4 regions of the Lysinibacillus sp. NPDC058147 genome follow, and region 1 is predicted to be linked to each of the others. Evidence: predicted binding sites of a transcription regulator. Region 1 holds the regulator's gene; each other region holds the start of a gene.
What was found. Region 1 encodes LexA, which represses DNA repair genes until DNA is damaged. Its sites were predicted from a motif close to CGAACATATGTTCG; they were not measured.
Positions count from the first base shown of each region.

Region 1 (6,155 bases):
ATGAGGAAGAGAGGTAGAATTCGCTACTTCTCTTATTTTTTATTTTCCACTGGATACAGTGCTATATCCAAGCAACATGGTAAATGGATTTTGTTATTCATTCTTTTCATCGATCAGGTTCTATCCGTCACTTCGACAATACTTCAAGATCCATTAAAATAAAAAATCAGCGGGCCGGCAAAACTCCCACTGATTAAAACGTCACTTTATTTTGTTCGCTTCTCTCTTGATGTTCCCGATATCTCCTATGGACAGTAGCTTTGCTTACATCAAAGCCTAGACCTCTTAGAGTCATGGCAATTTCCTCAAAGGTGAAGCCTCGATTACGTAGCTTTACAATTTCTTCTACAGGTACATCTTTACGTTCTTGACCGTTTGGATTCCCACGATTGGATAAATTATTTTCAGGACGATAGCCATTTTCAACGGCACGACGCATTCCACGGCGTATTTTAGCATTATGAATTCTGCGCTGGTACTCCTCAACAATTGCTAAAATTTCTAGCAACATCGTATCCATTTCATTTAATTGTAAAGGTCCCTCGTCTCGCATAGAAAAAACATCAGTTTCAGTTTTCTGCAATAAATGCAATACTGCCATTCGAGCATTTCCGCGTCCTAAACGTGTTTCATCCTGCACGAATAATGCTTCTATTTCTTTTTCTTTTATGAAATCGAGCATTTCTAGTAAACCTTCACGTTCCACATCATAGCCACTATGCTTGTCCTTAAAAACATTTTTGACTTCATAGCCCTGTTCTTTAGCATAGCGCATCAACTCCTCCTGTTGACGCTCTAATGAGGAACTTTGTGTCTCTTTTTCTGTACTCACACGGCAATAGACAACAGCCGATTGTTGTTTAATTATCATTTTTCGTTTCTCGCAATTTCAATTGAATTTATAGAATTAGGTTGGCCACCCACTACTGGAATAACTAGGGATCTACCTGCAATAATTTGTACGTTCGATAATTCATTTTCTGTTTTTACTAGCTTAATCCATTCATCCGTTTTCATTTTACCACGGTATTGATCAGCTAACGACCATAAGCTATCACCATGTGCGATTTCAATTTCTGTGTATGTTACATCGCCTGGATCTGTTATAAAAAGGTATGCTGCAAAAAGTAAACAAGCTCCCAATAAAATTGTAATATGTGGATTTTTCTTTAACCAGTTCATGTTTAAAACCCCTTTTTAGAATGTTTGTTCGGAATATATGTTCTTATCATAGTGCGAACAAATGTTTTTGTCAAACACTTTTCGAACCTATGTTTGCTTAAGTGTTCGCATTCTGTTATACTACTAATAAGTAGAATCATTAGAAAAAAAGAGGTGAGCAATCATGAAAAAAGTTTCGAAAAGACAAGAGGCCATATTAGAATTCATTAAAGAAGAAGTGCGCGCAAAGGGGTATCCACCATCTGTACGTGAGATTGGTGAAGCAGTTGGACTTGCTTCAAGCTCAACAGTTCATGGACATTTATCTCGTTTAGAGCAAAAAGGCTTAATTCGACGCGATCCAACTAAACCACGTGCCATTGAAATTCTAGAGCCAGAGGATTCTATTCAAAAGCAACATGTTATACATGTCCCACTTGTCGGAAAGGTTACTGCAGGTTCTCCGATAACTGCTATTGAAAATATCGATGAATATTTCCCACTACCAGATACTTATGGTACTAGTGAAGATCAATTATTTATGCTAGAAATTATGGGTGAGTCAATGATTGAAGCTGGTATTTTAGACGGAGATTTAGTTATTGTTAAACAAAAAGCAACTGCTGATAATGGTGATATTGTCGTAGCAATGACTGAAGAAGATGAAGCAACGGTAAAGCGTTTCTTCAAGGAAAAAAATCATTTCCGTTTACAGCCTGAAAACTCAACAATGGAGCCAATTATCGTAGACCAAGTTTCTATTTTGGGGCAAGTTGTAGGTCTTTATCGTCGTGTACATTAAAAGTATCTTAATATTAAAATATAAAAAGAGGATATTATGTTCACAAAGGAGCATATCCCTCTTTTTTCTTATCTTTTAAGTTCCATTTTATTCACTAAAAAAGAACCCACTTTATAATGGATTCTTAACATTTAGCACTTGCCCTCGGTTAAAAAAATCTAAGCTTATAAAATTTTATGTCTCTACCTTAAATTTCAAACTTGCATTTATAAATGCAGCAAATAGTTTCTTTGACACTTCATCTCCTGCGATGGCTAGCTCTTCAGGATGCCATTGTACTGCTAGACAAAATGGTAAATCATCATGCACTACAGCTTCAATGATACCATCGTTTGATTTTGCTATCACTTTCAACTTTTCTGCTACTACGTTTATTGCCTGATGATGAAATGAATTCACAGCAATTTTTTCTTCCTCAATAATTGTTTTTAATAATGTATCAGGTGTTAGATTAACATGATGTGTAGTAACTCCTCTTGCCGCTTGTTGCACATGCTTTATTAATTTTTTACTATGGTACTCGCTCTCAATATCCTGATACACTGTGCCTCCAAACGCAACATTTAGTATTTGAAGCCCACGACAAATTCCAAGAATCGGCATTTTCCGAATATAGGCCGCGTTAATTAAAGCAAGCTCCACTGAATCTCGTTCAGGATGAACCTTCCCTAATTTGGGTGTAGGTTCTGCGTCAAAGAGGAACGGATGTACATCGTAGCCACCCGATAGTAATAATCCGTCCGTCAACGATAAAATTTGTGCTACATCTTCTTCAACTCCAAGTGGAATTATAAGTGGAACACCCCCTGCTTCAATTATACTTTTGCTATAAGCAGCATTTAGTCTTGAGGACAAATCATCCTCTGCAAAAGCCGTTATACCGATAATTGGTTTCATCTTATCCCCTCCATGATCTTTATCTTGCATTAACTGCCTGTAAAAGCCAGAAAACTATTAATCATTAAAGGACTCCTTAAATGATTAATTACCAAAACCCGAAATACCAATCCATCAACGCATCCCCATAGAAATAGATAATAATAGCTGCTAAAGCAATAAATGGTCCGAATGGTATAGGCGTTTTTCTTCCCTGCTCGCGTACCTTTAACACAACGATCCCAACAATCATACCAATCACAGCAGCTAAAAATAGCGTCAAAATGGCATGTATTGTGCCGAGTACGAGACCAAGTAAAAAGAATAATTTAATATCGCCACCACCCATTCCACCTCTTGATAGAACAGCTATACAATATAATATGCCAAAGCCTGCGACAGCACCTACTATACTATCCCACCACGGAGACAAGGGAGATATCACGCGTCCAAAAACTAGCAATGGTAAAAAGAATAATAGCACCTTATCGGGAATAAGCATATACGCAAAATCCGATACAACAATAATGACTAATAATGAAATTAATAATAGCGCTACGAAAAATTCTGCACTAAAGCCTAATTTCCAATAGGCAAAGGCAAATAATACACCTGTTATAAGTTCCATCAGTGGATAAATCCAAGAAATTTTTTGTCCACAGCTACGGCATTTTCCACCTAAAAATACATAAGACAAAACAGGCACCAAATCAAGCGCCCTCAACTGTCGCTTACAAGAAGTGCAATGCGAGGGCGGATGAACAATGGATTCTTTCAGTGGTACACGTAGGCCAACTACATTATAAAAAGAGCCAAGAACGAGACCAACTATTAAAACTGTAATTGTATAAGCGATTTCCATTTTTATGTCCTCCTATACTAATAGACGCCCATACATTTGAAGTATGCGCGCCATTTAGATTATTGTTGTCCTTCATAATAGAACGTCGTTATTTGTATGGTAGCTTTTAAAGTTAAATCGGCGTCCTTCTCTAACTGATCCTGTTCACCTGGTTTAGTTAAATTAATGGCATCAGTTTTCATCACGCGCTCTAATTGTTCAATTTCTTTTAAAAAGCTTTCTAGAGACTTATTATCTAAAGCAGCGACATCCAAGTTAAAGGTAATTAATTTTAAATTATCAGGGAGAGATTCCTTCGCAATAGAAGAAATGGGAGGTTTCTTCTCCTCATTCTCTTGCTTTCCATTTACTTCTGCATCAGCTTTTTCAAGCATGTTCGGATCAGATACATCTGATTGTGCTACAGATGTATCATCATTGTTAAATTCCATTGATTCAATACGTGTCCCTGTTACTTCTTCCATCTCAGCCAAATCTAAAACAATCTTTTCAACCGCTCTTGTTTCCGGTAGTTTCTGTCTCATCGCTAAAAGATTTGAGGTTGGTACTCCTTGCTTTTTATCTACCTTGGCTAGCTGCCCTTTTAAACTAGTAATTTGTTGTTGAAGTTGTTTCACATTGCTTTCTTTCGATTCGACTTCATTCATTTTAGGTAAAAGTAAATAGTAATATAAAGCAAATAAAATAGCAGCTATTAAAGCTATTAATAGCATAATAGATGATTTTTTACTACTTGTTAACTTATTCACGAGCGCTACCTCCTGCCAAGTACATTTGATTAATGGTCGCTGTAATTGACACCGAGTAACGAGGAATTTCTTTAAACTTTTGCTTCGGTGTTAGCTCCTTTTGTTCACCAACTTGCACATAAAAGTTAGAAATCGAGTTGATTTGTGTATCTGTAAAGTAATGACTAGCTAAAAGCTTTTCTACATATTTTGAAATGTCAGGCATTGATTCAAAGTCAACCGTAATGTTAATTATATCTGGCCCAAATTCATAGCTACGTAGATACGAATAGGCTGGTAATAATTTTTGCGCTTCTTCCATTAATGGTGTAACTGGATATGAAACATTCTGCACAAAATGCATCGACTCCTCCAATGACCCTTGATTGACACTTTGTTTTGCATCCAGCTCTTGCTGTAATTGGTCAACCTGTGTCGTTAAAGACTCTTCTTCAGTAAGTAGCATTGAGAGATCACTTTTCGCCGTAAAAAATAAAAATACAAAATATGTAACGACAATACCAACTACTAGGATTAGCAAACTATAGATGAGCTTTGGAGCATCTGCTCTTTTTTCTAGCTGTGGTAAAAGGTTAATATCTGGTACCATCATTTAACCTCCTTTAAAGCTAAGCCAAGTAGCGTTGAAAATTCCTTTTTAAAAGCCGGAAAAAACTTCGCTATTTTTGCGCCATCAACAATTGTCAAAGGTGTCGCTAAATTAGAGGCTAATAAATTACCAATGGGTGTTAACTGTGGGTTATCACCCAGAATGATGATTTCATCTACTGACTTTTCACCTTTATGTAAAGAAAACTTAAAGAAATTCATCATCCGATCAATTTCTAAAACTTGGTCCATTACCACCATATGATAATCATCGGCTTTGTCACTATATTCAAATCGATAGCTAAATTCATCTTCTTGTTTGCCCTGCCATTGCGATAAATTAGTTTCAATCGATTGATAACGTAAAAATTCAACCTGTCCTTGCGAAAATATACTAATGGAGAGTTCATTTATTGACCAATCAGCAATTAAATAGGTTTTGTCCTGAGCTAATAATGCCATATGCTCTAATAGTCGAATATTACATAATGCCCGAATGTCTACAGCTTCAGGATCTAAAGAAACATCTAGCACCATGCCAACCATTTTCGTTATTTCCTCCGAAGGTGCTGCAAATAGTATTGCTTTGCCATCCTCAGGATCAGAATCATAAACATCAATCAGTGGTTCTTGGAAAGGTAAATGAATGGAATGTCCTAACTCCATTTCTGCATAACCACGCAATTCAGTTGCCTCAATATCTTTCGGATGCTCAAAATTTTTTAAAAGCACCGTCGTATCAGGTACAAACATACGTACAGGCTGTTTTTTCCCCGTCCATTTCACTACCTGTTCTTTTATAATTTCAAAAAGTGCTACTTCATCCATAATTGTCGCATTTTCAACGATGCCCGCCACTAGAGGATATTCAAACCCCTCCCACTGACTAGGCTCTGGTCCTTTCGCCACAATCGCACGGAGCACATAATCCTTTAATTCAATTGAAACATGCGATTTTTTCTTTCTCCTAAACATGTGAAAAGACCTCCTTATCTTATTCAAAGAATCTTCTTAATTAGTCATCCATTTCCCAGCCAGAAACGTTAGATTTTAACGTTTCTGAATGGGTTGGGAGGACTGATTAATCTGCAGATTCTTTAATTACTTCCTCCTTCAC
Region 1 covers NZ_JBHVUJ010000003.1:129,555-135,709, forward strand. The annotation lists gene ACFVT8_RS10175 (YneB family resolvase-like protein) at 194-871, opposite strand; gene yneA (cell division suppressor protein YneA) at 868-1,182, opposite strand; gene lexA (transcriptional repressor LexA) at 1,346-1,963, shown strand; gene ACFVT8_RS10190 (gamma-glutamyl-gamma-aminobutyrate hydrolase family protein) at 2,138-2,860, opposite strand; gene ACFVT8_RS10195 (prepilin peptidase) at 2,949-3,701, opposite strand; gene ACFVT8_RS10200 (hypothetical protein) at 3,761-4,450, opposite strand; gene ACFVT8_RS10205 (PilN domain-containing protein) at 4,443-5,042, opposite strand; gene pilM (type IV pilus biogenesis protein PilM) at 5,039-6,013, opposite strand; gene ACFVT8_RS10215 (prepilin-type N-terminal cleavage/methylation domain-containing protein) at 6,136-6,155, opposite strand, start outside.

Region 2 (6,155 bases), on a different contig from region 1:
CTAAATTAATTAACATAATCAACATGCAGAATCCATTCTGATTAATCAATATCAAAATGGATTCTTTATTTAAGCCTGTTTATTTATTCATAAGATTGAATTATTTTTTGCATAGTTTTCAATGTTTCATAAAAATCATTGTATTTCTCTAAGCCGATATCATTGATAATTCTTTCTTGGATATCTTGCCAAATTGGAGCAGCCTCGTTTAATTTTTCGACCCCTTTATCAGTTAGTGTAATGACCTTTGCTCGAGCATCTTGTGGATCTCTCGTTAAATCTACATAGCCATTTTGCTTTAACAAGTTAATATTGCGTGTAATGGTTGTTTGATCGAGCAGCAAAATTTCTCCTAGTCGACTAATGGAAACTGATTGTTGATGATCGATATTTGCTAGCATTGAGTATTGTGTAACTTTTAAGCCAGTAGGCTGTAATAATTTATCATACAATTGTGTCACGACTCGTGTTTTTTTTCGAAGGTTTGCACATACACATATTTGTGTGTAATCTATATTCTTCATTGCTCCGTACTCCTTTTCGAGTGGATTCAATATTATAGTAGCCCTATTGATGTATTTTGTTAAGATGGAAAATGTTTCTTGACAGTAATAAATGAGATTACTAAGATTATATATGTATATACATGCTTTTTGAAGGTAAGGTATTTACCCCATTAATATATGCATATACATATATTGGGCTGTAATCTTTTTCATTTAGGAGTATTTTAAAAAAATCTTTCAAGAAATGAAGGTGTCAATATGAAGCGTATACATTATAGCTGGTTTATTTTAATCGTAACCTTTTTCTCAATTATTGTTGCAGGGATTACAATGTCATCATCAGGGGTATTTATAGACTCCTTTGAAAAAGAATTTAATTGGGATAGATCTTTAATTGCCTTAGCTTTTGCAGTGAGTCTATTTTTATATGGTTTTTCAGGCCCGTTTATGGCGGCATTACTAGAAATAGTTGGATTAAAGAAAATGATGCTAGGTGCGATGGCTACATTATTCATAGGCATGATGCTTACGCTTTTCATGACACAGTCCTGGCAATTAATTATTATATGGGGCTGTATTATTGGCTTAGGAGCGAGCCTCTTTTTAACTGTGTTAAGTCCTTATGTAGCCAATAATTGGTTTGTGAAAAGCAGAGGGTTGGCGGTAGGGATATTAACGGCGAGTACTGCAACAGGGCAGTTAATTCTCCTTCCTATATTAGCAATTATTATTGAGCATTATTCTTGGCGATGGGCGATTGGATTAATTCTCATTTTAAGTATTATCATGTTCATCACTATTTCTATATTTATTAAAAATAAACCACAGGATATTGGAATTCTTCCTTATGGGATGGAAGAAAATCTAGAAATGCAACAAGAGAATCATAAGAAAAATCCGATTAGTATTGCTTTTAATGGTTTATTTGAGGCTATAAAGAAGAAAGAATTTTGGTTATTAGCAGGAAGCTTTTTTATTTGTGGACTTTCAACTAGTGGGTTAGTTGGTACTCATTTCGTTTCTTACTGTATTAGCTTTGGTGTTCCTTTAGTAACCGCTGCATCCTTTCTTGCTTTTATGGGAGTGTTTAATCTCGTTGGCACCACTTTATCAGGATGGTTGTCCGACCGTTTTGATAATCGATGGTTATTGTTTTGGTATTATCTTTTAAGAGGAACATCTCTACTTTTGCTCCCGTATGCATTAATGCAAGGGTCGCTCACTTTATTGACAATCTTTACAATATTTTATGGATTAGATTGGATTGCTACAGTACCTCCAACGATTAGTATTTCTAGACAAATTTTTGGTACAAATAAAAGTAGCATTATTTATGGTTGGATTTTCGCATCACATCAAGCAGGAGCTGCAGTTGCTGCTTATGGTGGCGGCCTTATCTATAAGTTTTTTAATTCCTATACTTGGGCCTTTTTCCTTGCTGGGATGTTCTGTGCATTGGCAAGTTTATTTGTCATCATCGTAAAAAAACAAACACCTAATCAAGCCAATACTTGATAACTAGGTTAACGCTTTCCTGTGGATACGACTTGTCCAGTTTGTATTGGAATTCACCGCTAAAAGTGTGAGTTGCGCCGCTAACCATAGGAGGAACGCCGCTAAAACATAAAATTGCGCCGCTAACCTAGCAAAGAACGCCGCAAAAAGCCGAAATTCCGCCGTTCCGCTAACGGAAATCCCCCCCTTTTTTTATGCTGAAAAGCCATACTTTATTTAACAAGACACCTTAATTTCATTGAAGCACAATATGAAGTTGAAGCCAATATCAAATCGGTTTCAACTTTTTTGTTTAAAAAAATTTTGACATCGATCAAACAAAAGTTTATAATGTAAACAAATATAACAAAAGGTGATGCTATGAATGAAAGAGAACAGGCGGTCCTTGCATTAATTCGCCAGAATCCGTTTATGTCTCAGCAAGAGATGGCAGATAAGATGAATCTATCTCGACCAGTCCTTGCTAATTTAGTGTCGAGCTTAACGAAGCAGGGGAAAATTGTAGGTCGTGCTTATATTTTGCCAGAGGAAAATGAAATTATTTGTATCGGTGGAGCCAATCTTGACCGAAAATTTCATGTGAAGGGGAATGTCCAATTAGGTACTTCCAATCCTGCTAGCTCTTCATTTAGTGTAGGTGGTGTTGGCCGAAACATTGCTGAAAATTTAGGTAGATTAAATCATCAGGTAACATTGCTGACTACTGCCGGTAAAGATGCTGATTGGCAAGTGATCCAAGAAGCTTCAGAGCCATTTATGAATTTACGTTATGTGGAGCAGTTAGCTGACGCTTCGACTGGTTCCTATACTGCGATTATGGATGAGCAGGGCGAGCTAGCGCTAGCAGTAGCAAATATGGAAGTATATGATCTTTTATTGCCAAGTTTGCTAAAAAAACATGAGGCAATGCTGATGAATGCGGGCTGCTTTATTATGGACTTAAACTGTCCAAAAGAAACAGTTGCTTACATACAGCAGGTTGCGATTGCCCGTGACATTCCATTTGTCATCGTACCGGTATCTTCGCCAAAAATGAATCGATTACCGGATACGTTACAAGGGGTTACATGGTTTATTTGTAACACAGATGAAGCTGAGACGATTGTAGGTCATAAAATCGAAAACTCAGCGCACTACGAAAAGGCTTTACAGCAACTTCTAACAATAGGTGCTGAACATGTAATTATTACAGCGGGTAGCAAGGGTGTATATGCAGCTTCTACTACAACGAAGCCAAGTCATTTTGCAGCTAAAACTATAGAAAAAATTGAAGATGTAACAGGTGCAGGAGACGCCTTTGTCAGTGCTGTAATACACAGCTGGCTTACTGGGCAATCCTTTGCAACATGTATTGATGCAGGCTTAACGAATGCCAAAAATACGCTTGCATCCCCATATACAGTAAGACCTGAGCTATCAGTTGATTTGTTAAACAATGAAATGGAGGAATAACAACATGAAAGAATTCATCGTATTATCAGAAGAAGTAAAAGCAGGACAAGCAAAAGGCTTACCAATCGTAGCATTAGAATCAACAATTATTTCTCACGGAATGCCATATCCACAAAATGTACAAACAGCACGTGAAGTAGAACAAATTGTTCGTGATAATGGTGGAGTACCAGCAACAATTGCATTAATCGATGGTAAAATTAAAATTGGTTTATCAGATGAAGAACTTGAAATGTTCGGTAATGCACAAGGCGTAGCAAAAGCATCTCGTCGCGACTTAGGCTATCTTTTAGCATCAAAAAAATTAGGAGCTACAACTGTAGCTGCAACAATGATTTGTGCGGAGCTAGCTGGTATTGAAATTTTTGTAACTGGTGGTATCGGCGGGGTACACCGTGGTGCCGAAACAACAATGGATATTTCAGCAGATTTAGAAGAATTAGCACAAACAAATGTTGCTGTAATTTGTGCGGGCGCTAAGTCTATTTTAGATATTGGTTTAACTTTAGAATATCTTGAAACAAAAGGTGTGCCAGTCGTTGGATACGGTACAGATGAACTACCAGCATTCTATACACGTCAAAGTGGATTTGATGTAAACTTCAAGATTGATACACCAGAGGAAGTGGCTGAAATGCTACGTGCAAAATGGCAATTAGGCTTAAAAGGCGGAGCTGTCATTGCTAACCCAATTCCAGAGTCTGACGCGCTTGAGCATTCATTCATTACAGGAATCATTGAAAAAGCTCTAGTAGAAGCAGAAGAAAACGGTATTCAAGGTAAAAACGTGACACCGTTCTTACTTGGAAAAGTTAAAGAATTAACAGAAGGTAAAAGCCTTGAAGCCAATATTGCATTAGTAAAAAATAATGCAGTAGTTGGTACAAAAATTGCTGTAGCGTATAATAAATAAGCTAACAATTATGATACGAGAAGAGAGACCCTATGCGATTATTGCATTCGCATAGGGTCTTTTTGTTCATTTCTGAGAATGTTTTTTCCATTTTTCACATTGTTCACGAGAATAACTAAACAAAATGACACAGTTACTTTACAATAGCCCATAATATTTTATACAATTAAGTTTATATCTAATCTGAAAAATTTGACGAGCAAGGTGGACATGTTATGGCGAAAGAGCAAATTTTGACTCCCGAGGACGTTTTTGAGTTAGTCAAATCCTACATGAATGATGAAAATGTCGCATTCGTGAAAAAAGCATATGAATTAGCAAGGGATGCCCATATTGAGCAATTCCGAAGTTCAGGTGAACCGTATATTATTCACCCTGTGCAAGTAGCTGGAATTTTAGCTGAATTACAAATGGATCCTGAAACAGTTGCAGCTGGTTTTTTACATGATGTTGTCGAGGATACGGATTTTACGCGCGACGATTTGGTTCGTGAATTCGGCGAAGAGGTTGCTATGCTTGTAGACGGTGTAACAAAGCTGGGGAAAATTAAATATTTATCTAAAGAAGCGCAACAAGCAGAAAATCATCGAAAAATGTTTGTAGCTATGGCGCAGGATATTCGTGTCATTTTGATTAAACTGGCAGACCGTCTACATAATATGCGCACGTTAAAGCATTTACCTGCAGAAAAACAACGCCGTATTTCTAAAGAAACGCTTGAAATTTTTGCACCACTTGCGCATCGTCTTGGGATTTCGACTGTTAAATGGGAGCTTGAGGATACAGCACTTCGTTATTTAAATCCACAGCAATATTATCGCATTGTCAGTCTTATGAAGAAAAAACGTGATGAGCGTGAAGCATATTTAGACAATGTAATGGCTGAGATGAAGTCACAGCTTACAGAGGTTGAAATTGAAGCGGATATTTATGGTCGCCCAAAACATATTTATAGTATTTATCGTAAGATGGTGTTACAAAAGAAACAATTCAACGAAATTTATGATTTATTAGCCATTCGTGTACTTGTCGATAGTATTAAAGATTGCTATGCCGTACTTGGGATTGTGCATACATTATGGAAGCCGATGCCTGGGCGTTTTAAAGATTATATTGCTATGCCAAAACAAAACCTATATCAATCACTGCATACAACAGTAATTGGTCCTTATGGTGACCCATTAGAAGTCCAAATTCGTACGAAGGAAATGCATAAAATTGCCGAGTACGGGATTGCAGCGCATTGGGCTTATAAGGAAGGTAAAAAAGTTGATAATGAAAAACAAAATGTCGACCAAAAATTAACGTGGTTCCGAGAAATTTTAGAATTCCAAAACGAATCTTCTAATGCTGAAGAATTTATGGAATCGTTAAAGTTTGATTTATTCTCTGATATGGTCTATGTCTTCACTCCTGAAGGGGATGTCATTGAATTACCAGCAGGCTCTGTACCAATCGACTTCGCATACCGTGTGCACTCAGAAGTTGGAAATCGTACAATTGGCGCAAAAATCAATGGTAAAATGGTACCGCTTGATACACCGTTAAAAACGGGAGATATTATTGAAATTTTAACTTCTAAGCAATCTTTTGGTCCGAGTCGTGATTGGCTGAAAATAGCTCAATCCTCACAGGCAAAAAATAAAATAAAGCAGTTTTTCAAACGTCACCTTCGTGAGGAAAATATCATCAAAGGTAAAGAGATGATAGAGAAGGAAATCCGTGCACAAGATTTCGATGTAAAAGAAACAATGTCAGTGGAAAACTTG
Region 2 covers NZ_JBHVUJ010000001.1:401,789-407,943, forward strand. The annotation lists gene ACFVT8_RS01940 (MarR family winged helix-turn-helix transcriptional regulator) at 84-524, opposite strand; gene ACFVT8_RS01945 (MFS transporter) at 765-2,021, shown strand; gene ACFVT8_RS01950 (carbohydrate kinase) at 2,382-3,473, shown strand; gene ACFVT8_RS01955 (pseudouridine-5'-phosphate glycosidase) at 3,478-4,386, shown strand; gene ACFVT8_RS01960 (RelA/SpoT family protein) at 4,602-6,155, shown strand, end outside.
Region 2: a site for LexA is predicted at 2,336-2,349, ahead of ACFVT8_RS01950 (carbohydrate kinase). Genes of this name have one in related genera too.

Region 3 (6,155 bases), on a different contig from region 1:
ATTGCCTCAAAGACCGTTGCCCCTGTTGAATGATAGGTAATAACAGGTGATCGTCCTGAAGAAGGCTGTTTTGAGGAAATTTCACCAGTATCCACAACTTGAACAGTTATTTCGAATTCATTATCTACTTTATCTATTCCTAATGCTGCCACAATTGCTAATTCATTGAGTTCACGCTTACTCCAACAACCACTTAAAAGCAACGTAAGAATCATTAGTAAACAAATTGCCTTAACTTTTGACATGGTTCATTCCTCGTTTACACTTTCGTTTGATTCCTTTTTTTCGTATTAAAATATTTATGACCCCTAACAGTATTTTTTTGACTAATTAAGCGTGGTCGAGTCAATAAAGCTCTACGAGGGAACAACACTAGTGCGTCTTTTTGATCTTGTAGGATTAATGGCCCGAACGGACTTAAATATGGAACACCGAAAGTTCGTATGCTGCACATGTGTAGGATGATGATCATAAGCCCTAACATTACACCAAACAATCCAACAATTGCTGCTAAAATCATTAATGGGAAACGAAGTGCACGAACGGTATTAGATAAGCCATAAGCGGGGAATAAAAAGCTACAAATGGCTGTTAATGCTACAATAATAACCATTACGGCTGATACAATTCCAGCTTCTACGGCAGCTTGACCGATCACTAATGTTCCAACAATGGATACGGCTGGTCCAATGGTTCTAGGCATTCGAAGACCCGCTTCTCGTAATACCTCGAATGCAACCTCCATAATGAGTGCCTCTACAACGGCGGGGAAGGGGACTCCTTCTCGTTGAGAAGCAATACTTATCAGCATAGGAGTTGGTAGCATTTCTTGATGGAAGGTGGTGATAGCTACATAAAGCGACGGTGCCACCAAAGCTAAGCTAATTCCGAAAAACCTCAATAAGCGTACAAGAGAACTAATCATCCAGTGCTGATAATAATCCTCAGCAGATTGTAAAAAGGATGTAAATAGAGCTGGTACAACTAGGGCAAACGGTGAACCGTCCACTAGAATTGCAATTTTTCCGTCTAATATTTCGCCAGCAATAACATCAGGTCGTTCAGAATTATAAATTGTAGGGAATATCGAGAATTTAGAATCTTGAATAAAATCTTCGATATATCCGCTTTCTAAAATACCATCAATGTTGATACGATCTAATCGGGAAAGAACCTCTGCTACTATTTTGTCATTCGCAATGTCGTTCAAATACATAACAGCAACTTCCGTTTTTGTTACTTCACCGACAATACGAGACTTGATCCAGAGATTCGGACTTTTAATTTTTCTGCGGATCAGGGCAGTGTTCGTACGTAATGTTTCTGTAAAGGATTCTCTAGGACCTCTAATGACCGACTCTGTTGATGGCTCCATAACGGCTCTATCTTTTGCACCTTGAGTACTTGTAACGATACCAGTTGAAGATTCATCTAATAAAATGACCGTATTTCCATTCAAAATCGAATTGTACAGTGCTGAAAAATGAAAAATATCATTAACATCGCCGACTGTTAAACAAGAATCTTTTAAATAACGAATAATCTTTTCTACTTCTGCATCATGATTATCCTCGATATCAAACATTATTTTATCAATTACAGCATTAGAAATGCTTATTTTATCGGATAAGCCATCTACATAAATGATCGCTAACGTAAATTGTTCAGCTTTTCCAATGGTAATTTCTCGTATGACAAGGTCATTACTATTCCCAAGAGTGTTTTTGATTATCTTCAAATTTTGTGAAAGAGAACTATATAGTTGGTCATTGTTTTGGGAGGTATCAGTAATTTTAGAAATAGACATGTTCATTCCTCCTCAAGATTTACATAACTATAGAATGTACAATTTTGAGAGAAGATAAACCAAGGTTGGAATTGAATTCAATTCAAATAAAAAAACAGTGTTCCCTTCGTATAAACGAAAGGAAACACTGCTTTATTTTTTATACTCATATTTTAATTCGTCATTTGTGACATCCACATCTACATGTAAATTGTGATCATTGAAAAACCATAAATCTTTTTCATCAATATAATAGGTAACATCATCAATAACTGTCTTTACACCAATGTTGATTGGTTCTTCACGTGTCATACCAAGAGAAAAGCCTTCGTGAAAAGGGCTGGAACCTCCATATCTAGCATAAAAACGAATTGTATCTCCGGATTCTACTTCCATCTCTTGTTTGAACCATTGTAGGGCTTCATCTGTTAGTACGATATTCATTAGAATCTCCTCTTTCCGTTACAGCCATTTCACCTTTGGCTCGGTACCATTTTTAATGCGGGCAATATTTGCTCGGTGACGATAAATGATAAAGGTAAATAAACATGCTACTAAAATACCTAACGCAAAATCACCTGTAACAAAATAATAAACGATTGAATAAATAAGTGCTACTAAAGCGGCAATCATGGAAGTTAAACTTACAATCTTCGTTATTTTTAATGTTACAATAAAAGCAATAAATAGTAAGACAAATAGTGGCCATGAATAACCTAAGAGAACTCCTGCTGATGTTGCTACAGCTTTTCCTCCACGGAAACTTGCAAAAATCGGGAACATATGACCAATAACGGCTATTAGTCCAAGAAGTAGCGAGTGAATGGAGACATCAGAGAATATAGGAAGAGTTACAAGTAATACAGCTGCTGTACCTTTTAAGACATCCATAATCGTTACGACTATTCCTGCTTTTTTTCCTAAAATACGAAAGGTATTAGTCGCACCTAAATTACCACTTCCGTGTTGACGAATATCCGTTTTATAAAAAATTTTGCCTATCCATAATCCTGAAGGGATCGAGCCGATTAGATAAGCACATAAAATAATAAGTCCATTTAGCATAGCTGGACTCCTTTCATTATCACTTGGTACTAATAATATGTAACAAATATTCTACACTTTTTCTCTACAATCTACAATGTCATGAAGGATATTTCTAAGTGAATCTTGAATTCATTACAAAAGATAACTATTTTTCAAAGGTTTTTCTATGAATTTTAATGTAGCTTAGGCTTTTTGACATGATTCGTTGAGTCAGCAAGAAAGCCCTTTCTAAAAATATAGGTAGAATGGCAATTTTGTCAATCACCCATTCCTTTGGTAGAATAGAAGTCTATCTTTAATTTCTAGAGTAAGCTAGTATGAATCTTCTTTAGACAGAAGAAACCCATTTATTACTGCACCTGTATATTTTTCAGAAAATATTCAAATGCTTTTGAATGTAAGTTCGAAGCCTTCAGCGATTAGTAACGTTTTGAAAAAGAGTATGACCAGAAGTTAGTCATTTGTTGTTTTATTTATGCAACTAAAGTTTACTACCCTGCGTCAAGGGAATAGAAGAGTACTTAATACATATTAAAGCAACTATTGCAAACTTTTCTTCCAGTAAAATAGATCAAAATGATGAAGCTGTGAGGAAATTTTAAAAATTTATTGGGCCTGACACTAGATATTGTTAGGAAATGCTATTATTATTAGGAAGAGAACATAAATAGAACATGCGTTTGTTTTTTGGAGGGGAATTTTTTTGGCGAATAAACAGTCACCAAGCGTCTATAATGATGACGCCATTCAAGTATTAGAAGGATTAGAAGCGGTACGAAAACGACCCGGCATGTATATCGGTTCTACAGATGGCCGTGGACTTCATCACCTTGTATATGAAATCGTAGATAATGCGGTGGATGAAGCACTGGCTGGCTTTGGTTCTCATATCATTGTCACTATTCATAAAGATCAAAGTATCAGCGTTCGAGACTTCGGCCGTGGAATGCCAACTGGTATGCATAAAATGGGGAAACCAACTCCCGAGATTATCTTTACGGTTTTACATGCTGGTGGTAAATTCGGACAGGGCGGCTATAAAACAAGTGGTGGCTTACACGGTGTAGGTTCTTCTGTTGTGAATGCTTTATCTACTTTTTTAGAAGTAACGATTCACCGTGACGGTAAAAAGTATCGTCAACGTTTTGAAAACGGTGGCCATCCTGTGACGACATTAGAAGAAATTGGACAAACAAAACAGACAGGAACGCTTGTTCACTTCCTGCCAGATGACACGATTTTCTCTGTTACAAAATACAATTATGATACGCTTGCAGAACGTTTACGTGAGTCAGCATTTTTATTAAAAGGCTTAAAAATTGAGTTAATCGATGAACGCGAGGAAGGCAAAGGTGATGTTTTCTTTTATGAGAACGGAATTGAAGCTTTCGTTGCGTATTTGAATGAGGAGAAAGATGTACTGCATCCAGTAAAGTATGTAGAAGGGATTCAAGACGAGATCGAAGTAGAATTCGCCTTCCAATACAACGATGGCTACTCAGAAACAATCCTTTCATTTGTAAACAATGTACGTACACGAGATGGTGGTACTCATGAAACTGGTGCCAAAGCAGCATTAACACGTGTGTTCAATGAATATGCACGAAAAATTGGTCTGTTAAAAGATAAAGATAAAAATCTTGAAGGGACAGACATTCGAGAAGGCTTAGCGGCGATTGTTTCTGTTCGCATACCAGAGCATTTACTACAATTCGAGGGTCAAACGAAAGGTAAGCTTGGTACGAGTGAGGCACGCTCGGCAGTGGATAGTGTTGTCTCGGAGCAAATTTTATATGTGCTTGAAGAAAATGCTGAATTGTCTGCATCTTTAGTGCGTAAAGCTATTCGTGCGCAGCAAGTACGTGAAGCGGCTCGTAAGGCACGTGAAGATGCACGAAACGGTAAAAAGAGCAAAAAAGGTAGTACGATCCTTTCTGGGAAATTAACACCTGCACAATCTCGAAATGCGGCGAAAAATGAACTGTATTTAGTCGAAGGTGATTCTGCAGGAGGCTCTGCAAAACAAGGACGAGACCGTACGTTCCAAGCGATTTTACCATTGCGTGGTAAAGTCATAAATACGGAAAAAGCAAAGCTTCAGGATATTATGAAAAACGAGGAAATTTCAACGATTATACATGCAATTGGTGCTGGTGTCGGTACAGATTTCTCTGTCGAGGATTCATCGTATGACAAAGTCGTTATTATGACCGATGCTGATACTGACGGAGCGCATATTCAAGTGTTGCTATTAACGTTTTTCTATCGTTATATGCGACCATTGATTGAAGCTGGAAAGGTATTTATCGCATTACCACCTCTTTATAAAGTATCAAAGGGTACTGGTAAAAAAGAAGTGATTGAATATGCTTGGACTGAAAATGATTTACAAAAGGCCATTAAAAAAGTTGGTAAGGGTTACATATTGCAGCGCTATAAAGGTCTTGGTGAGATGAATGCCGACCAGTTGTGGGATACGACCATGAACCCTGAAACGCGTACTTTAATCCGTGTTACGATTGAGGATGGTGCACGTGCTGAAAGACGTGTGACAACATTAATGGGCGATAAAGTAGAGCCACGCCGTAAATGGATCGAAGCCAATGTAGACTTCGGCATGGAGGATGATTCAAATATTTTAGAAAATGAATTCATCCAACAAGAGGAGGACCAAGCATGAGTAGTACGGAAAAGTTTCAAGATTTACCTTTAGAAGAAGTAATGGGTGACCGCTTTGGTCGCTATAGTAAATATATTATTCAAGACCGCGCGTTGCCTGATGCACGTGACGGTCTTAAGCCTGTACAACGACGTATTTTATATGCGATGTTTACAGAGGGCAATACGAACGATAAACCATTCCGTAAATCAGCAAAAACTGTCGGTAATGTTATCGGTAACTATCATCCACACGGTGACAGCTCAGTATATGAAGCAATGGTGCGTATGAGTCAGGATTGGAAGGCGCGTCATATGCTCATTGAAATGCATGGGAATAACGGATCTGTCGATGGTGACCCACCAGCAGCGATGCGTTATACAGAGGCAAGACTTTCTGCTATTGCAGCAGAGATGCTACGTGATATTGGCAAGAAAACCGTTGAATTTATACCAAACTTCGATGATCAGGATATGGAGCCAACGGTTTTACCGGCTCGTTTCCCGAACTTACTAGTCAACGGCTCAACGGGTATTTCGGCCGGCTATGCAACGGACATCCCTCCTCACGCACTCGATGAGGTGCTAGACGGTGTTCTTATGCGCTTAGATAATCCAAATACGACTGTTGATGAATTAATGACCGTTATAAAAGGGCCGGATT
Region 3 covers NZ_JBHVUJ010000002.1:212,309-218,463, forward strand. The annotation lists gene ACFVT8_RS06430 (Ger(x)C family spore germination protein) at 1-245, opposite strand, end outside; gene ACFVT8_RS06435 (spore germination protein) at 260-1,807, opposite strand; gene ACFVT8_RS06440 (HesB/YadR/YfhF family protein) at 1,940-2,230, opposite strand; gene plsY (glycerol-3-phosphate 1-O-acyltransferase PlsY) at 2,249-2,851, opposite strand; gene parE (DNA topoisomerase IV subunit B) at 3,537-5,513, shown strand; gene parC (DNA topoisomerase IV subunit A) at 5,510-6,155, shown strand, end outside.
Region 3: a site for LexA is predicted at 3,503-3,516, ahead of parE (DNA topoisomerase IV subunit B). Genes of this name have one in related genera too.

Region 4 (6,155 bases), on a different contig from region 1:
GATAATAGTGCATATAGCATTTGTGATTTGTGTATTGCATTTGTTGCAGTCCTTGCTAGACTATAGTTAGCAATGAGAATCATTATTAACTATAGTCTTCTAGGTAACATCAAATCAGAGTATTTTATGGGAGCAAAATAAAGAAAGGGGGCAATATTGACTGTAAATAGACAATTATCTATTGGTTACTTGTGTGTAGCCGGAGTGATCCCCAACAAATAATGGTTAGGCTGCTATCTCGAGAAATAGATTTGTTGTTTGGCATTAATGAAAGTAACCAAGATGTACAATGTTTGGATAGGGAGCAGGTGCATTATCATGATAGATTTGGATAAATTAGCCGAGATATTTGCTAGAGGTTTCTATGATATAGAAGGTGTTCACCGTTTAGTCATCCAGCCGAAAAGTATACTAAGTGAATTTAAGGCTGTCCGGTATGGATTTCTTTTTGTAATTCGTGGAGAAGCTAGAATGAGTGTGAATGGAACTGTCTATGAATTACAACCAGGCTCAGTAATTCACGTGGCCCCAGGTATGCTACTGGACGCGCAAGTTATAAGTCAATCAGAGTACGAGTACTATTTATTGTTTTATAGATTTGACAAGTTAGACGAAGTATATGGCGGTCGTGAATGTGACTCTCATTTCAAATTGGAAGCGGGAGCAAACCCGAGAGTGCTAGAATTACTTATCATGCTTCATCAGAATGCTAATGCACATAGCGGTATTGGAAAGCTTCGGGTTAAGGAGTTATTTTTAAGTGTCATGCATCAAGTTTTGGTAGGGTGTAAACATCGAGAGAGTGGTAGTTCTCCAAGTGAAAGGGTGATAGAGGAGGCTATTGCATACATACACCGATATTATATGAATCCGTTGACACTCGACGAATTGGCGGAGCTGCATGCAATGAGTCCCAAGCGCTTCTCCTATTTCTTTCACAAACATACTGGATTTCGCCCAATCGACTATCTTATCAATTATCGTATGGAAAGAGCGAGTGACTTACTTAAAGTAAGCAATTTTCCCATTCACGATATTGCTATTAGTGTTGGCTATACCAATCCGCTATATTTCAGTAGAGTGTTTAAAAAGAAATTTGGTGTGTCTCCCTCTGTATACTTACATAATTTAGATAATCATATAAATTGAGTTACTGATTTATATTTTACGCCTGCAACTGGTGATGAACCGGTAGTCAGGCTTTTTCCCTTTTGTCTCATTCTTTCCTTCCAATTCTATCTTGCATGTCGGCTAAATCATCATTCAGAAAACCTAGATTAGATAATAATGCATATAGTATTTGTGATTTGTGTATTTGCATTTGTTGCAGACCTTGCTACACTTTAATCGATAATGATAATCATTATTGATTAATAGCCTTCTAGAGGTAACATCTGATCAGAGTATTTCATGGGCGCAAAACTATTTTTCTATAGGAAGGATTGGTAATGTTGACTGTAAATAGACAATTATGTATTGGATTAGTCTTATCTGCTTGGTTGAAAGGAGGCGACTGGCGACGCCCGGACAGCGGTGTGGAAAAAATGGGTTCAATTGACCCTTACATTGATTTGGCAAAGATGGCGGAGAGGTCAAAGCTCGATTTTCTTTTCAGGGCGGATTATCTTTTTGTTAGTCCACAGATGCTTGGCGATTCCGCTAATTTCGGCAGTCCTGACCCTACTATGATATTTGCAGCGATTGCTCGTGAAACAGAGCGGATCGGGTTAGTTACGACTATTTCTACGACTTTTAATCCACCGTATGTTGTTGCTAGACAGCTTCAGTCTTTGCATTGGCTAAGTAACGGACGTGCTGGCTGGAATATTGTCACTTCTATTGAAGGTGCCGAAAATTTCGGTGAGTCACCTATGCCTTCATCACAAGAAAGATATGCGAAAGCAATTGAATTTACTGAGGTCGTACGCAAACTCTGGGGAAGCTTTCCGAATGAAGCCATCGTTATTGACCGTGAGTCAGGTATGTTTTCTGATATGGATAAGATTTCTCCAATTAATCATTCAGGGGAGTTTTTTAGTGTTAAGGGACCGCTTACTTTGCCTGCCCATAAGTCAGGACCGATTCCTTTATTTCAAGCAGGTGCGTCGGATACAGGACGAAATTTTGCCTCTTCAATAGCAGATGCTATTTTTGCAGCAATGCCAGACCTTGAATCGGGAGTGGAATTGCGAAATGATCTGAGAAGAAGAGCTATCGAGCATGGGCGCGATCCGGACGCCATAAAAGTTTTGCCAGGTTTATATTTTTTCTTGGCCGAAACTCGCGAGGAAGCTCATGAATTACATAAGGCCGCACATGCACATTTGACTGTTGAGCGCAGACATGCATCGCTTAAATCAGTACTGGGTCTTGATTTGAGTAGCTTTGCTTTGGATCATCAAGTAACTTCGGATATGCTACCTGATCCGAATAAGCCAGTTCGCAGTCGAACACATGCTGAGCTGTTGCGCCGGTATATTATAAATCATCAGCCTACAGTGGAAGAGATATTAACAAGACCAGAGGTTGTCGGGTCTGCTCACTGGGTTTCTGTTGGAACGGTTGAAGACGTATTGAACGATATAATTGAGCGATTTGAGGCTGGAGCTATTGACGGATTTATAGCTATTCCGGGTGGTTCAGAAAAATCTTTGAAAATGTTTTTTGAAAAGCTGATGCCGCAATTGGTTGAAAGAGGTTTGTTCAGAAGTGAATATACGGGTGTCACCTTGCGTGAGCATTTAGGGATTAATATTATTGATCATTATAATAGGGATACTGTTTTGAGAGGGGTTCAGGTGAAGAATGAATAAAAAGTTTATATTAGTTGGTTTGATAGCGTTATTCATGATTGTTTTGGCTGCATGTGGAGGAGGAGACAAACAGAACAAATCAAACTCAACCTCCAGCAGCAACGGAGATTCAGCGCAATCTCAGGTGGACAATACAGGAACAAGCGAAACAAGAACGATTGAGTATCTCGGTGAAAAGTATACCGTTCCACAAAAAGCAGAAAAAATTGTGATTACTGGTGCTATGGAAGCGATGGAAGATGCGGTAATGCTTGACGTTCATCCAGTAGGGGCAATATCGGTGGGCGGAAAGTTTCCAGAAATGTTTGCTTCGGTAACGGGCAAGGCGGAATCAATTGGTGAAAAAAGACAACCTAACTTTGAGAAGATATTGCAATTGGAGCCAGACGTTATTTTAGGTTCAACCAAGTTCCAAAAAGGCGTAGTGGAAAAATTACAAAAAATCGCTCCCACTATTTTGGTATCGCACGTTTCTACAAACTGGGAAGACAATTTGAAATTAATGGCTGAATTGACTGGAAAGCAAGGTGAGGCAGAAAAAATTCTATCCCAATATAAAACAGATACACAAGCAGTAAAAGCATCATTAAAAGAAAAGCTTCAAGGCAAAAAAGTAGCCGCTGTTCGTATTCGCGGAGGGCAAACTTACATTTTTGCGAAAAATGTAGATTTTAACCCCTTTTTATACAATGACATTGGTTTAGAAATGCCAGATCAGATAGGCATGGCTAAATTGCAAGATGCAGTCTCTGCCGAGCAATTGGCAGAAATGAATCCAGACTATTTGTTTGTGCAATTCTCTTCGAATGATAACAAAGATGCGGAAAATGCATTCGAAGACTTGAAGAAGAATCCAATTATCCAAAATATTAATGCCTTTAAACACGATCACGTATATGTCAATGTGGTTGATCCGCTTATGGAAGGAGGTCCTGTTTATAGTCGAATCAAGTTTTTAGAAAGTGTGCAAAAGCATCTGAACAAGTAATGAAATCGTTATTAAGTCTAAGTTTGTTCTAATGTCGTATTATGCATTCGGTTAAGTGTGATAATAATCGTAGCTCTTTTCTATGGTTCGAAATCTATGAGTTATGAAATGATGTGACAGGAGCTATTGGTTGACGCTTTCTTAAGTCCCGAGAAATTTACATTACCATTTGTGTTAGAAAGAATTAGAGCTGTAGGAATCCATTGAGAAACTTCCACGATATTGGGTAATTACAGGGCTTTAAATCAGCTTCAGAGTTAAAAAGACTGATCTAAAAATTACCACTTCTAAAACAGAACGTTTGTGCGTATAATATATACAAACAAACGTTCTGTTTTGCGTGGGGAGATTAAAAATAATGAAAGATCAGTTAATAAAAGGGATGCAACACAATCAGTTAGTAAATATGATGTGCAGTACAAAATCTGGAGTCATCACGTGTATCAAAATAATTAAGATAGTCAATAGCGCACTTTTATTTTCGATAATGTTCTTGTCTATTGTTCAGTTGTCTATAAAGAGTGAGGGATCGTTTAATGCATGAAAATCTACCTGAACGTTCCATTATATGTATAGATATGAAAAGCTTTTACGCTAGTTGTATGGCAATGCTTGAAGGTTTAGATGTCATGACAACTCCAATCGCCATCGTCGCTAATTTCACTCAACCTGGTAGCGTTGTCTTAGCTGCATCGCCACCTATGAAGGAGCGATTCAAGATAAAAACGGGAAATCGTCGTTTTGAAATACCAAAGCATCCAGACATAAAACTATTTGAACCGAAGATGAGTTTCTTCATCGATATGTCTATGGCTATTATTCGTCTTATTTCAAAGTATGTGCCGCCAGAGTGCATACATATTTATAGTGTCGATGAAAATTGGGTGGACTTAACTGAAACAGCAAAGCTTTGGGGACCTCCTGAAGATACAGCAAAGGAAATTCAAAAAGCGATATATGATCAGTTTCGTATCCCGAGTGCTATTGGGATGGGTCCTAACATGTTGATGGCAAAACTTGCTTTAGACCTTGAAGCTAAAAAGTCAGGTTTTGCAAAGTGGACCTATGAAGATGTGCCGAAGAAACTTTGGCCTGTGCGTCCTTTATCTGAGATGTGGGGTATTGGAAAACAGATGGAATCCAAATTAAATGCAATGGGAATATTAACAGTCGGTGGATTAGCAAATGCTAATTTAAATGAATTGGAGAAAAAATTTGGCATCATGGGTAATCAACTTTACCACCATGCGCATGGGATTGACCTTTCCACACTTGGAGAGCCTCTAGTTAAAAACTCAGCTCTAAGCTTTGGGAAAGGCCAGATGTTAATGCGCGACTACCATACAAGAAAAGAAATATCCGTGGCGTTACTTGAAATGTGTGAGGACGCTATGCGACGAACGCGCGAAGCAGGCTATGTCGGTCGGACAATTACACTAGGTTTGTCTTATAGCCGTAGTGCTATGACAAAAGGTTTCCAAAGATCAAAAACGATAAAAGTACCAACTAGTGAAACCCTTGTTATGTATAATGTTTGTCTTGAATTACTCGATGAGCATTTTGCTGGTGATCCAGCAAGGCAGCTCTCAGTACGTATATCTAATCTTGAGCCGGAACACAGCATTCAACTCGATCTGTTTGATGTCAAAAAAGAACAACGCCAAATCTTAGGGCACACAATGGACTCTATTAGGCGAAAGTTCGGTGCTACGGCATTGTTACGAGCGGTGTCATTTACTGATGCTGGCACAGCCTTAAAACGTAATAAATTAGTTGGCGGTCATTTAGCATAAGAGGAGTGGTTTTATGATAAAAGATAGAGGAACAATCAAATGGACGGCAATGATGCTTCCTGAACATATACAAAAAATAAAACAGTGGAAAAGGGAAGCGTATGCTGAAGCTCCACGAACTTTATCTGAATGGGAGCTAGAGGACTTGCAACAAACAATTAATCAAGCCTTTAAGCAGCATAAAATAGTAACAATTACTACGTGGCAAGAGGCTAAGTACGTACAATGGACTGGTGCAATCATTGCATTAGATATTGAATTACAACAACTCGTACTGGAGACTCTAACCGCTGTAAAATGCATTCTATTTCACACAATACACGCAGCACGATTAGATGATGAAAGTTATGATTAACGGTGAACAACGACAGCTCTTACACCAGTATCTTATTTTAGATTTAGCGATTCAGTCTTTACAATGTGATTATAAAACATTGGAGCAGTTGAAAATGAAAGCGATCTACTTACCTTTCGTGGAAAATTTAATGAAAAGTGTACGACAGGATTATTTCAATCTGAAGCGACAGTTAGCGAAACGAAAAATACGTGTTGTTGGATGGC
Region 4 covers NZ_JBHVUJ010000001.1:1,078,709-1,084,863, forward strand. The annotation lists gene ACFVT8_RS05180 (AraC family transcriptional regulator) at 319-1,149, shown strand; gene ACFVT8_RS05185 (NtaA/DmoA family FMN-dependent monooxygenase) at 1,452-2,813, shown strand; gene ACFVT8_RS05190 (ABC transporter substrate-binding protein) at 2,806-3,801, shown strand; gene ACFVT8_RS05195 (Y-family DNA polymerase) at 4,338-5,594, shown strand; gene ACFVT8_RS05200 (YolD-like family protein) at 5,608-5,949, shown strand; gene ACFVT8_RS05205 (YhjD family protein) at 5,930-6,155, shown strand, end outside.
Region 4: a site for LexA is predicted at 4,121-4,134, ahead of ACFVT8_RS05195 (Y-family DNA polymerase). Genes of this name have one in related genera too.